One region of the Chengkuizengella sp. SCS-71B genome, then DNA from elsewhere that is predicted to be linked to it. Evidence: predicted binding sites of a transcription regulator. Region 1 holds the regulator's gene; each other region holds the start of a gene.
The links. Region 1 encodes Rex, which represses fermentation and respiration genes when NADH is low (regulators of the CRP and FNR family bind a similar motif). Its sites were predicted from a motif close to TTGTGAAATATTTCACAA; they were not measured.
Positions count from the first base shown of each region.

Region 1 (2,213 bases):
ATTTCCACTTTGTTTGAACATCTTATGCTTATCATTATAAACGTTTACGTAACGATAAAGTCAAATTTGAATGTTGCTTTTGATTCATTTTAATAAAAGAAAAAATGGCAACAAGAAGAACAAAGGTGGCCACAATACTGCCTTCAGCACCAAATAATCCACCATTTATAAATTCTTTACCTTGAGTATGGTTTTCAATTAATGAATTCACTTCATTTCCTGAAACTTCAAAGCCATAAATATTTCCCTGAAAATAATTCCATGTCAAATGTATCCCAATGGGCATCCAAAGCCCTCCACTAACTTCTCTACTAACAGCAAGTAATACCCCAGCTAGAAATATATTGATCAAAGGAATTGGAGAATCCAATACGGCTGAATTAAACATATGTAGTCCTGCAAAAATGAAACTTGAAACTAATATTGCTGGCCATATTCCATAATGAAATTTAAACAACCCATGCAAATAACCTCTGCAAAACAATTCTTCATTTACAGCAGTTATGATAAATATTAGAAAGGCTAAAGTTAACTGAGTCCATAAGTCTGAATTAATGTTTATGTTATCAATGGTTATTCCACCTAATATCCATATGATTAAAAATGAAATCGTCATTAATATCATTCCAATAATTGAACCGATAAACGCCTGCTTTCCCCAATCACTTTGCTTCCATCCTAAGGACCATTTTTGCTTTTTTTCAAATATAATATACATTAAAATAACCGCGGATATAAAACCCAGAGCTTGTGGTATGTACAATACTAAAACAATCACTGGATCGTTCAAATTAACAGAACCCGCAATAGTCTCAAGAGCAACAGGATCGTTTGATATTAAAACATATAGAAGTGTGGATATGATTGATAATATAAATGTTATGAATAATGCCAATAATAAACTTAATAAAACCTTTCCAATTACTTTTAATAATGTATTATTCGTTCTTTCAGACATAAATTACTTCATCACCTCAGATTGGATTGAATCTTATTTTTCAAAGTTATCATCAACTCTAATCTAAATAATACGCTAAACTATGAAGTTCAGTTGTAAAGTCAGCATGATGTACTTTAATTTCTGTAGGAACCTTTATAATTTTGGGTGCAAAGTTTAAAATAGCCTCAACTCCAGCTTTCACAAAAGCATCTGCTACATTTTGTGCTTCACTGGCTGGAACAGTAATGATGCCTATTCTGATCTTTTGAGATTGTACGGTTTCTGTAAGTTCATTCATCGGTTGAACGTTTAAATTGTTTATTTTGCTCCCTACTTTTTCAGGGGAATCATCAAATACAGCCGTAATTTTCATATTGCTTTTTAAATAAATATTATAATTACATAGGGCATGGCCTAAATTACCTGCACCAACTAGTGCAACATGATTTGTTTGATCTAACTTCAATATTTGTTGAATTTTTTCAATAAGATAAAGTACATCATAACCAATTCCTTTTTTTCCAAATTCTCCAAAGTAATTAAGATCCTTACGGATTTGAGCAGGATTCATACCTAACTTCTCTCCAAAATCTCTGGATGACACAGTTTGAATATTTCTTACATGTAATTCATTTAAAAACCTTAAATAAATTGGGAGCCTTCTCACAACTGCTTCAGAAATTTTTTTCATTTCATACAACCTCTTTCCCTACTTCATCAATCCAAGAACCATTCTTGGATTCGCGGTACCATTTGCTCTGACTTCATATGTTCGATTTTAGGTTTTGGAAGTGAATAAAGAAAATGTTTACCATATTGTGTATGAATGACTCGGGTATCATAGATGATGACGACACCTTTATCTTTTTCAGTGCGAATGAGTCTTCCAAATCCCTGTTTAAACCTTATTACAGCTTGAGGAACAGAATACTTCATAAATGGATTTTGCTTCTTTTCCTTCAAATAATCGCATTTCGCCTCAACTATAGGATCATTAGGAGGCTGAAATGGTAATCTAACAATGGCCAAGCAGCTAAGTGCATTACCTGGAATATCTACACCTTCCCAAAAACTGCTTGCACCTAGTAATATACTTTTATCACTATTCTGGAACATGCGAGTTAATTTACTTCTGTTTCCTGAATCTACACCTTGCCCTATAATTTGAAATCCTTGCGGTTTTAAAACCTCTTTCAATTTCTCATATACCTGTTTAAGCATTCGGTAAGATGTGAATAGTATAAGCATTCTGCCTTGCGTTTGTATAGCTACT
Region 1 covers NZ_JAZHSH010000001.1:1,634,971-1,637,183, reverse strand. Annotated here, with positions in the region: gene VQL36_RS08090 (type II CAAX endopeptidase family protein) at 35-958, opposite strand; gene VQL36_RS08085 (redox-sensing transcriptional repressor Rex) at 1,017-1,631, opposite strand; gene dinG (ATP-dependent DNA helicase DinG) at 1,658-2,213, opposite strand, start outside.

Region 2 (2,213 bases), 1.4 Mb from region 1:
TGATGTCGTTCTGTTCTTCCAAAATCACCTTGTGAATCTGAACGAAATTTTGCATAATTTAATGCTTCTTCTCCAGTGTAATTCTCTTTACCTCCAACAACGATAATCTCTGCTCGTGAATAGGTATATTTAATTAAATCTTTCTCAATTGGCAGGCTTACTCCACCCAGAGCATCAATAAGCTGTTTAAAGCCATAAAAATTAATTTTAGAATAATATTGAATGGAGATATCAAAGTAATGTTCAACTGTATCTTTCGCAAGCTTCACTCCACCAAATGCAAATGCGTGATTAATTTTATCTTTTCCTCTTCTACCCGGTATCTCTACGTAAGTATCTCTAGGTATAGATAGCAGCAACACTTTAAGATCAGATGGTCTAATGATAGACAGGATCATGCTGTCTGATCTGCCTTGCTCTTTTCCCCTTGCATCTTCTCCTAATAGTAATGTCGCAAAAGGTTCAGTGTTTTTAATTGTTGTACCATATACTGTTTCATTTTTATCCTTTAATTGCGTTTGTCTTGGAAACAGCTGAAAGTTAATAAGATTTGGATTATTTATTTGGTTCGTTTCAACGTTTTCATCTGACTCCAAAATATTTCCTTCATATGTCAATGGTTCATATGATTGTTCTAGTATGTCATCAAGATGTTGAGAAAAGAACCAATTAAATGCCATAAGTTTAATTGTGTTTTTTAGAAAATAACTAGAAGTGAAAATTAGCAACACTGCACCTAATATATAAATATACTTCTTTTTCATGAAAAAACTCCTAATATTAATTCATTTTCTTTATGTTTTCCGTTTATCAGAAAAATATAAAATAAGTTTACACGAACCATTTTTAGAAGTTTGTCAAATCATGTGATCTAAAAAAAAATATTTTATTAGAAAACATGTCATTATTGTCGAATTGCCAATTTTGAAACTTATGTGAATTATTTCACAAATATAAAGGATACAAATAAATACAGACAAATAAATTCCATATTTTGTTCATTTAATTGGTACATTATTCATTTTCTCTAAATGATACATTGTAGATAAGGAACTATTTCTTGCAAAAGGGGTGAGAGGATGTTTAAAAAAATAAAAGCGCTTGATAAAAGATTAATTTTATTTATAGGTATTTTGTTAGGTCTTATTTTTACGGTAGCAAGTGCAGAAACATTACATTACACTGATTCCGCTGAATTTTGTTCTACTTGTCACCCTATGGATACAGCTTATAGCAGTTTTTCTGATTCAATACATGCAAATTTAGATTGTAATACATGTCATGCACCAACTGATAACTTTGTAGAGAAAATTTTGTTTAAATCAAAGGCAGGTTTACATGATATTTATATGAATACGCTAAACGTTGATGAAATTCCAGATGTCATTCATGCAAAAGCTGCAACTGTTGAAGTCGTTCAAGAAAATTGTGTTTCATGTCACGAGAATTCTATCAACAATGTAAGTCATAATGTGAAAAGTACATGTGTTGAATGTCATCGTCAAGTACCTCATGGCAAAAAAGATAAAATTAAATCCGAGCAATTATATGAACCAGGAACGTACAACATTAAAGGTATAAATGAGAGTAGGAGGGAATGAAAATGATGGTTAATTTGAAACATTTGTTTCTTGTTTGTACTGTTTTGACTTTGACAGTTTTCATCATGTCGGCTTGTGAATTAAATACAGAAGGAACATCTGAAGTAGCTCTAACAGGTCTTTCTCCTGATGAAATCAGCAATGAAGCTTTTGAGAATCTTTTTCCTCTTCATTATGCTAGTTATCAAAGAAACTTAGAGATGGAAGATACAAGGTTTGGAGGTTCTGTTCTTGCGTCAAAGTTTGAACATAATAAAGAACCGTTTGCGCCTATATTATTTAATGGTTACGGATTTGCTAAGGAATATAATGAAGACCGTGGACACATTTACGCAGTAGAAGATAATATTTCAATCGCTAGAATTAATGATAAGTCAATTGGTTCTTGTTTTACCTGTAAAAGTACTGCCGTTCCAAGTATGATAGATCATTTTGGTGATGAGTACTGGAATAAAAATTTCCGTAATGAAATTATCCCACTAGCAGAAGAAATGGGTCATTCTCCAATAGGATGTTCAGATTGCCATGATCCTGAAACGATGGAACTTCAAGTGACTCGTCCCATGTTTGCTACAGCAATGTTAGAAAAGGGTGAAGATATATCTAATCCAA
Region 2 covers NZ_JAZHSH010000001.1:3,007,496-3,009,708, reverse strand. Annotated here, with positions in the region: gene VQL36_RS14795 (LCP family protein) at 1-764, opposite strand, end outside; gene VQL36_RS14790 (cytochrome c3 family protein) at 1,080-1,601, shown strand; gene VQL36_RS14785 (ammonia-forming cytochrome c nitrite reductase subunit c552) at 1,607-2,213, shown strand, end outside.
Region 2: a site for Rex is predicted at 934-951, ahead of VQL36_RS14790 (cytochrome c3 family protein). Genes of this name have one in related genera too.

Region 3 (2,213 bases), 950 kb from region 1:
CTTAATCTAAACTTTTCTAAGAACTTTCAAAATCACTAGAAGTGGTTTGGAGGTTCTTTTTCATATGAAAAGTATTGTTTAAGAGATTTCGTCTCTGAATACAAAATAAATGTATTAAAATCTATTTTATTAGTTGTACAATCATGTTAAATTATTGTAGATTAGATTTAAGGAGTGATTTTATGGAATTTACAAAAATGAATGGTTTAGGCAACGATTTCATTATTGTTTCAGGGGAAAACCAATTGCCTGAAAGAGCTTCAGATTTAGCAATTAAAGTTTGTAATAGATATTTCGGTATTGGTGCAGACGGTTTAGTATATATTCTTCCTTCGGAAAAGGCTGATTTTATGATGCGTATTATTAATTCTGACGGTTCAGAGGCTGAGCAGTGTGGAAATGCGATCCGTTGTGTGGCAAAGTCTGTATACGATCATGGATTAACAAACAAAACGGAAATATCAATCGAAACGATTGGTGCGGGTGCACAAAAAGTATGGTTGAACGTAGACCAAGGAAAAGTAAAAACAGTAAAAGTAAATATGGGTGAACCTATTTTACAAGGAAAACAAGTGCCAACAAACATTGATCAAGATGTTGTAGTAAACTATCCAATTGAAGTTGATGGAAGACAGTTTTATTTTACTGCTGTTTCAATGGGTAATCCTCATTGTGTGATATATGTGGATGATGCCGTGAATTTTGATTTAGATACATGGGGTCCAAAGCTTGAGAAGCATCCACTATTTCCTAATAAAATTAACGTTGAGTTTGTTACTGTGAGAGATGCTTCTTTCATGGATATGCGTGTTTGGGAAAGAGGGGCTGGTCCAACATTAGCATGTGGAACTGGAGCATGCGCAACCGTAGTTGCATCTGTATTAAATGAAAAAGCAGATCGTAATGCAACTGTCTCTTTAAAAGGTGGGGATTTATTCATTGAATGGAATGAAGCAGATAATCATGTATATATGACGGGTCCAGCTGAAGAAGTGTACAAAGGAAAACTACTTTAATTATTTTTTTCATCCACATCGTCCGTTTCATTTCTCGGGTAAGCGCAAAAAAATACCAAATATAATTTTTTCTACAAAATACAAAAGCAAAGAACCTTTAGTAGCGTCAAGGGAAGGTTCTTTGTTTATGATGTTTTAAATTTAAACATGTATATAAAATGAATATTTTATGAACTTTTGATCTATCGTGACAAATGTCACATCCATATCCCTTTGGATACGTTTACAATTTAATAAGAATTATCTTTAGTTTAAGGAGTGTGGGTGAGATGAGATTAAAAGAATTTTTAAGAAGTGGACATAACCCAACATTATTTGCATCATTTTTATATTTTGATATTAGTTTTATGATATGGGTTTTACTAGGTCCTACAGGTACGTTTATTGTTGAGGATTTAGGACTGTCAGATTTTGAAAAGGGTATGATGGTTGGGATACCGGTACTAGGTGGAGCGTTATTGCGCATTCCGATGGGGTTAATGGCAGATAGATACGGTGGAAAACGAATCGGTCAAATCGGTATGATTTTAACGATGATCCCTTTAGCATGGGGATGGTTATTCGCAAACAATCTACCTCAGATTTATATGTTAGGATTTTTACTAGGTGTAGCGGGAGCTAGCTTTGCTGTTGCGCTACCATTGGCTAGCCGTTGGTATCCTAAAAAACATCAGGGTTTAGCTATGGGGATTGCTGGTGCGGGTAATAGTGGGACGGTCATTGCCACTTTGTTTGGACCGCGTTTAGCTGAAATGTACGGTTGGCAAGCTGTTTTTGGTATAGCACTAATACCATTATTCATTGCGTTTGTGGTATTTACGATATTAGCAAAAGATAATCCTAAGGCTGTAAAACCTATGAAAGTTACAGAATACTTGCATGTAATAAAACATAAACATACATGGTTGTATAGCTTTTTTTATAGCTTATCTTTTGGTGGTTTTGTTGGTTTAACAGGTTATTTAACTTTATTTTTCTATGATCAGTATGGCGTAAGTAAGGTTACTGCTGGTGATTTCGTTACAATATGTGTTTTTGCAGGCAGCTTTATACGACCAATTGGAGGGTTCTTAGCAGATAAATACGGAGGATTACGATTATTAGTTTTTCTATTTAGCGGCGCAATGATTACATTATTAATAGTTGGTATGCTTCCTCCAGTTTATGTAGCATTAGCTATGTTGTTTTTAACATTAC
Region 3 covers NZ_JAZHSH010000001.1:2,587,730-2,589,942, reverse strand. Annotated here, with positions in the region: gene dapF (diaminopimelate epimerase) at 183-1,016, shown strand; gene VQL36_RS12625 (nitrate/nitrite transporter) at 1,286-2,213, shown strand, end outside.
Region 3: a site for Rex is predicted at 1,202-1,219, ahead of VQL36_RS12625 (nitrate/nitrite transporter). Genes of this name have one in related genera too.

Region 4 (2,213 bases), 1.7 Mb from region 1:
CATAAATGTAGTCGTTTCTTGATAAATGGATTCTTCAATTATCACAGCTTGCTCAGAAGCACAAATCATGCCATTATCAAAAGATTTAGAAAGAATTAAATCTGTCACCGCCTGTTTGATATTTGCTGTTTTTTCAATGAAACAAGGAACATTACCAGGTCCAACACCGAGGGCAGGTTTTCCAGTACTATATGCTGCTTTAACCATTGCGGATCCGCCAGTGGCTAAAACTAACGCCACATCAGGATGATTCATTAATAATCCAGTTGCTTCAAGTGAAGGATTATCAATCCATTGAATACAATGTTCAGGTGCACCTGCTTGTATTGCTGCTTTTAGAATTGTTTTTGCTGCCTCTCTGCTACATCTTTGTGCAGATGGATGGAAAGCAAATATAATAGGATTTCTTGTTTTAATTGAAATTAATGATTTAAACATCGTTGTTGAAGTTGGATTAGTAACAGGTGTAACGCCTGCGATAATCCCTACAGGTTCAGCCACCTTCTGAAAATTTTCATAAGCATTTTCTTCAATTACACCTACCGTTTTGTCATATTTAATACTGTGATATATATATTCAGTAGCAAAAATATTTTTGGTGATTTTATCCTCATAAACCCCTCTACCTGTTTCTTGAACAGCCAGTTTTGCTAACTCCATATGCCGATCTAATCCTGCTAATGCCATTTGTTGAACAATATTATCCACTTGTTCTTGGTTAAGTTCTAAAAATTCTTTTTGTGATTTTTTAGCGCGTTGTACTAATAAATCAACTTCTTTTTTTGCTGAATCTTGCTCTTGAATTTTCTTCTCTTTCATAGCCATGAGTACCACTCCTTCTCTAATTATTTCGCTTAACTTGTGTTTATAATTAAATTATAAAATTAAGGGTTTTGTAAGGCTGTGACTTTTATCACAAATGGACTTTTTTTGTGATGAAAACTCATTTACAAATAAAAAACCTCCAACATCATTTCAATAAAAAATGAAATGATTGGAGGTTTGTTTATTCTTAGCCTTAGTGTTTGTTTAACTTGTTTGAGGAAACTGAGCAGCATGCAACTGGCTTTCTAACTCTTTAATATGTTGAAACTTTTGTTCAGAAGACCAATTAAAAATGGAAGCCATATATTCGATTACGGGTTTTTTCCATTTTAGTACCCAATCAATATCAAAAAATAACGCTCCTTTTCTTCTAATAAAAAAATCAACAGGTTTTGCAACCATCTCATATTGAATACCATATAAGACCTGTACAAATACATGCAACGGTAATTTAAAATCATATTGATATTGACTCTTATATTGTTCTGTCAATTTAAATAAACTATCTACATTAGAACCATACAAACGAACGAGATGTTCTCCTTCTGTTTTTGTAAATCCATATTTCAGCGATTCCTTTTCTTTCTCATTTATAAATGATGTTAGGTGTATTGCTCCCCCCACATCTCCACCAGAGATGGGTAAATGTTTGGTTTTGCATTTCAAGAAAGTTCTCTTTTCTTCATCGAGAAAATATTTAGCAACGATATTAACAACTGTTTCAGCCATTTTCCGATAACCTGTTAATTTCCCTCCAGCTATAGTGATTAATCCTGATTTAGATTGCCATATCTCATCTTTACGGGATATCTCAGAAGGATTTTTTCCGTCTTCATAAATCAAAGGTCTTATACCTGCCCAACTAGATTCGATATCTTTTTCTGATAACTTGACCTCAGGAAACATATAATGAATAACGTCTATAATGTAATCTCTGTCCTCTACAGTCAATTGAGGATTTGATATATCCCCCGAATATATTGTATCTGTAGTACCTACATAAGTTTTTCGATCTCTAGGAATAGCAAATACCATTCGACCGTCTGCTGTATCAAAATAAATGGGTTGTTTTAAAGGGAAAATCTTTTGATCAATAACCAAATGTGCTCCTTTCGATAAAAGCAATTTTTTATGATCTACAGATTTATCCTTTGTACGAATATCGTCTACCCATGGACCTGTTGCATTAATGACTTTTTTAGCATAAATTTTATACACTTTTCCTGAATCAGTCTCACGGACCTTTGCACCTGTCACTTTTCCGTTTTCATCATAAATCAGATCATCAACTTTAGTGTAGTTAACTGCATTTGCATCATGTTTAACTGCTTCTTTAATTACCTCAATCGTTAATCTTGCATCATCAGTGCGATATTCAACATAATACC
Region 4 covers NZ_JAZHSH010000001.1:3,330,818-3,333,030, forward strand. Annotated here, with positions in the region: gene adhE (bifunctional acetaldehyde-CoA/alcohol dehydrogenase) at 1-825, opposite strand, end outside; gene VQL36_RS16255 (glycerol-3-phosphate dehydrogenase/oxidase) at 1,030-2,213, opposite strand, start outside.
Region 4: a site for Rex is predicted at 902-919, ahead of adhE (bifunctional acetaldehyde-CoA/alcohol dehydrogenase). Genes of this name have one in related genera too.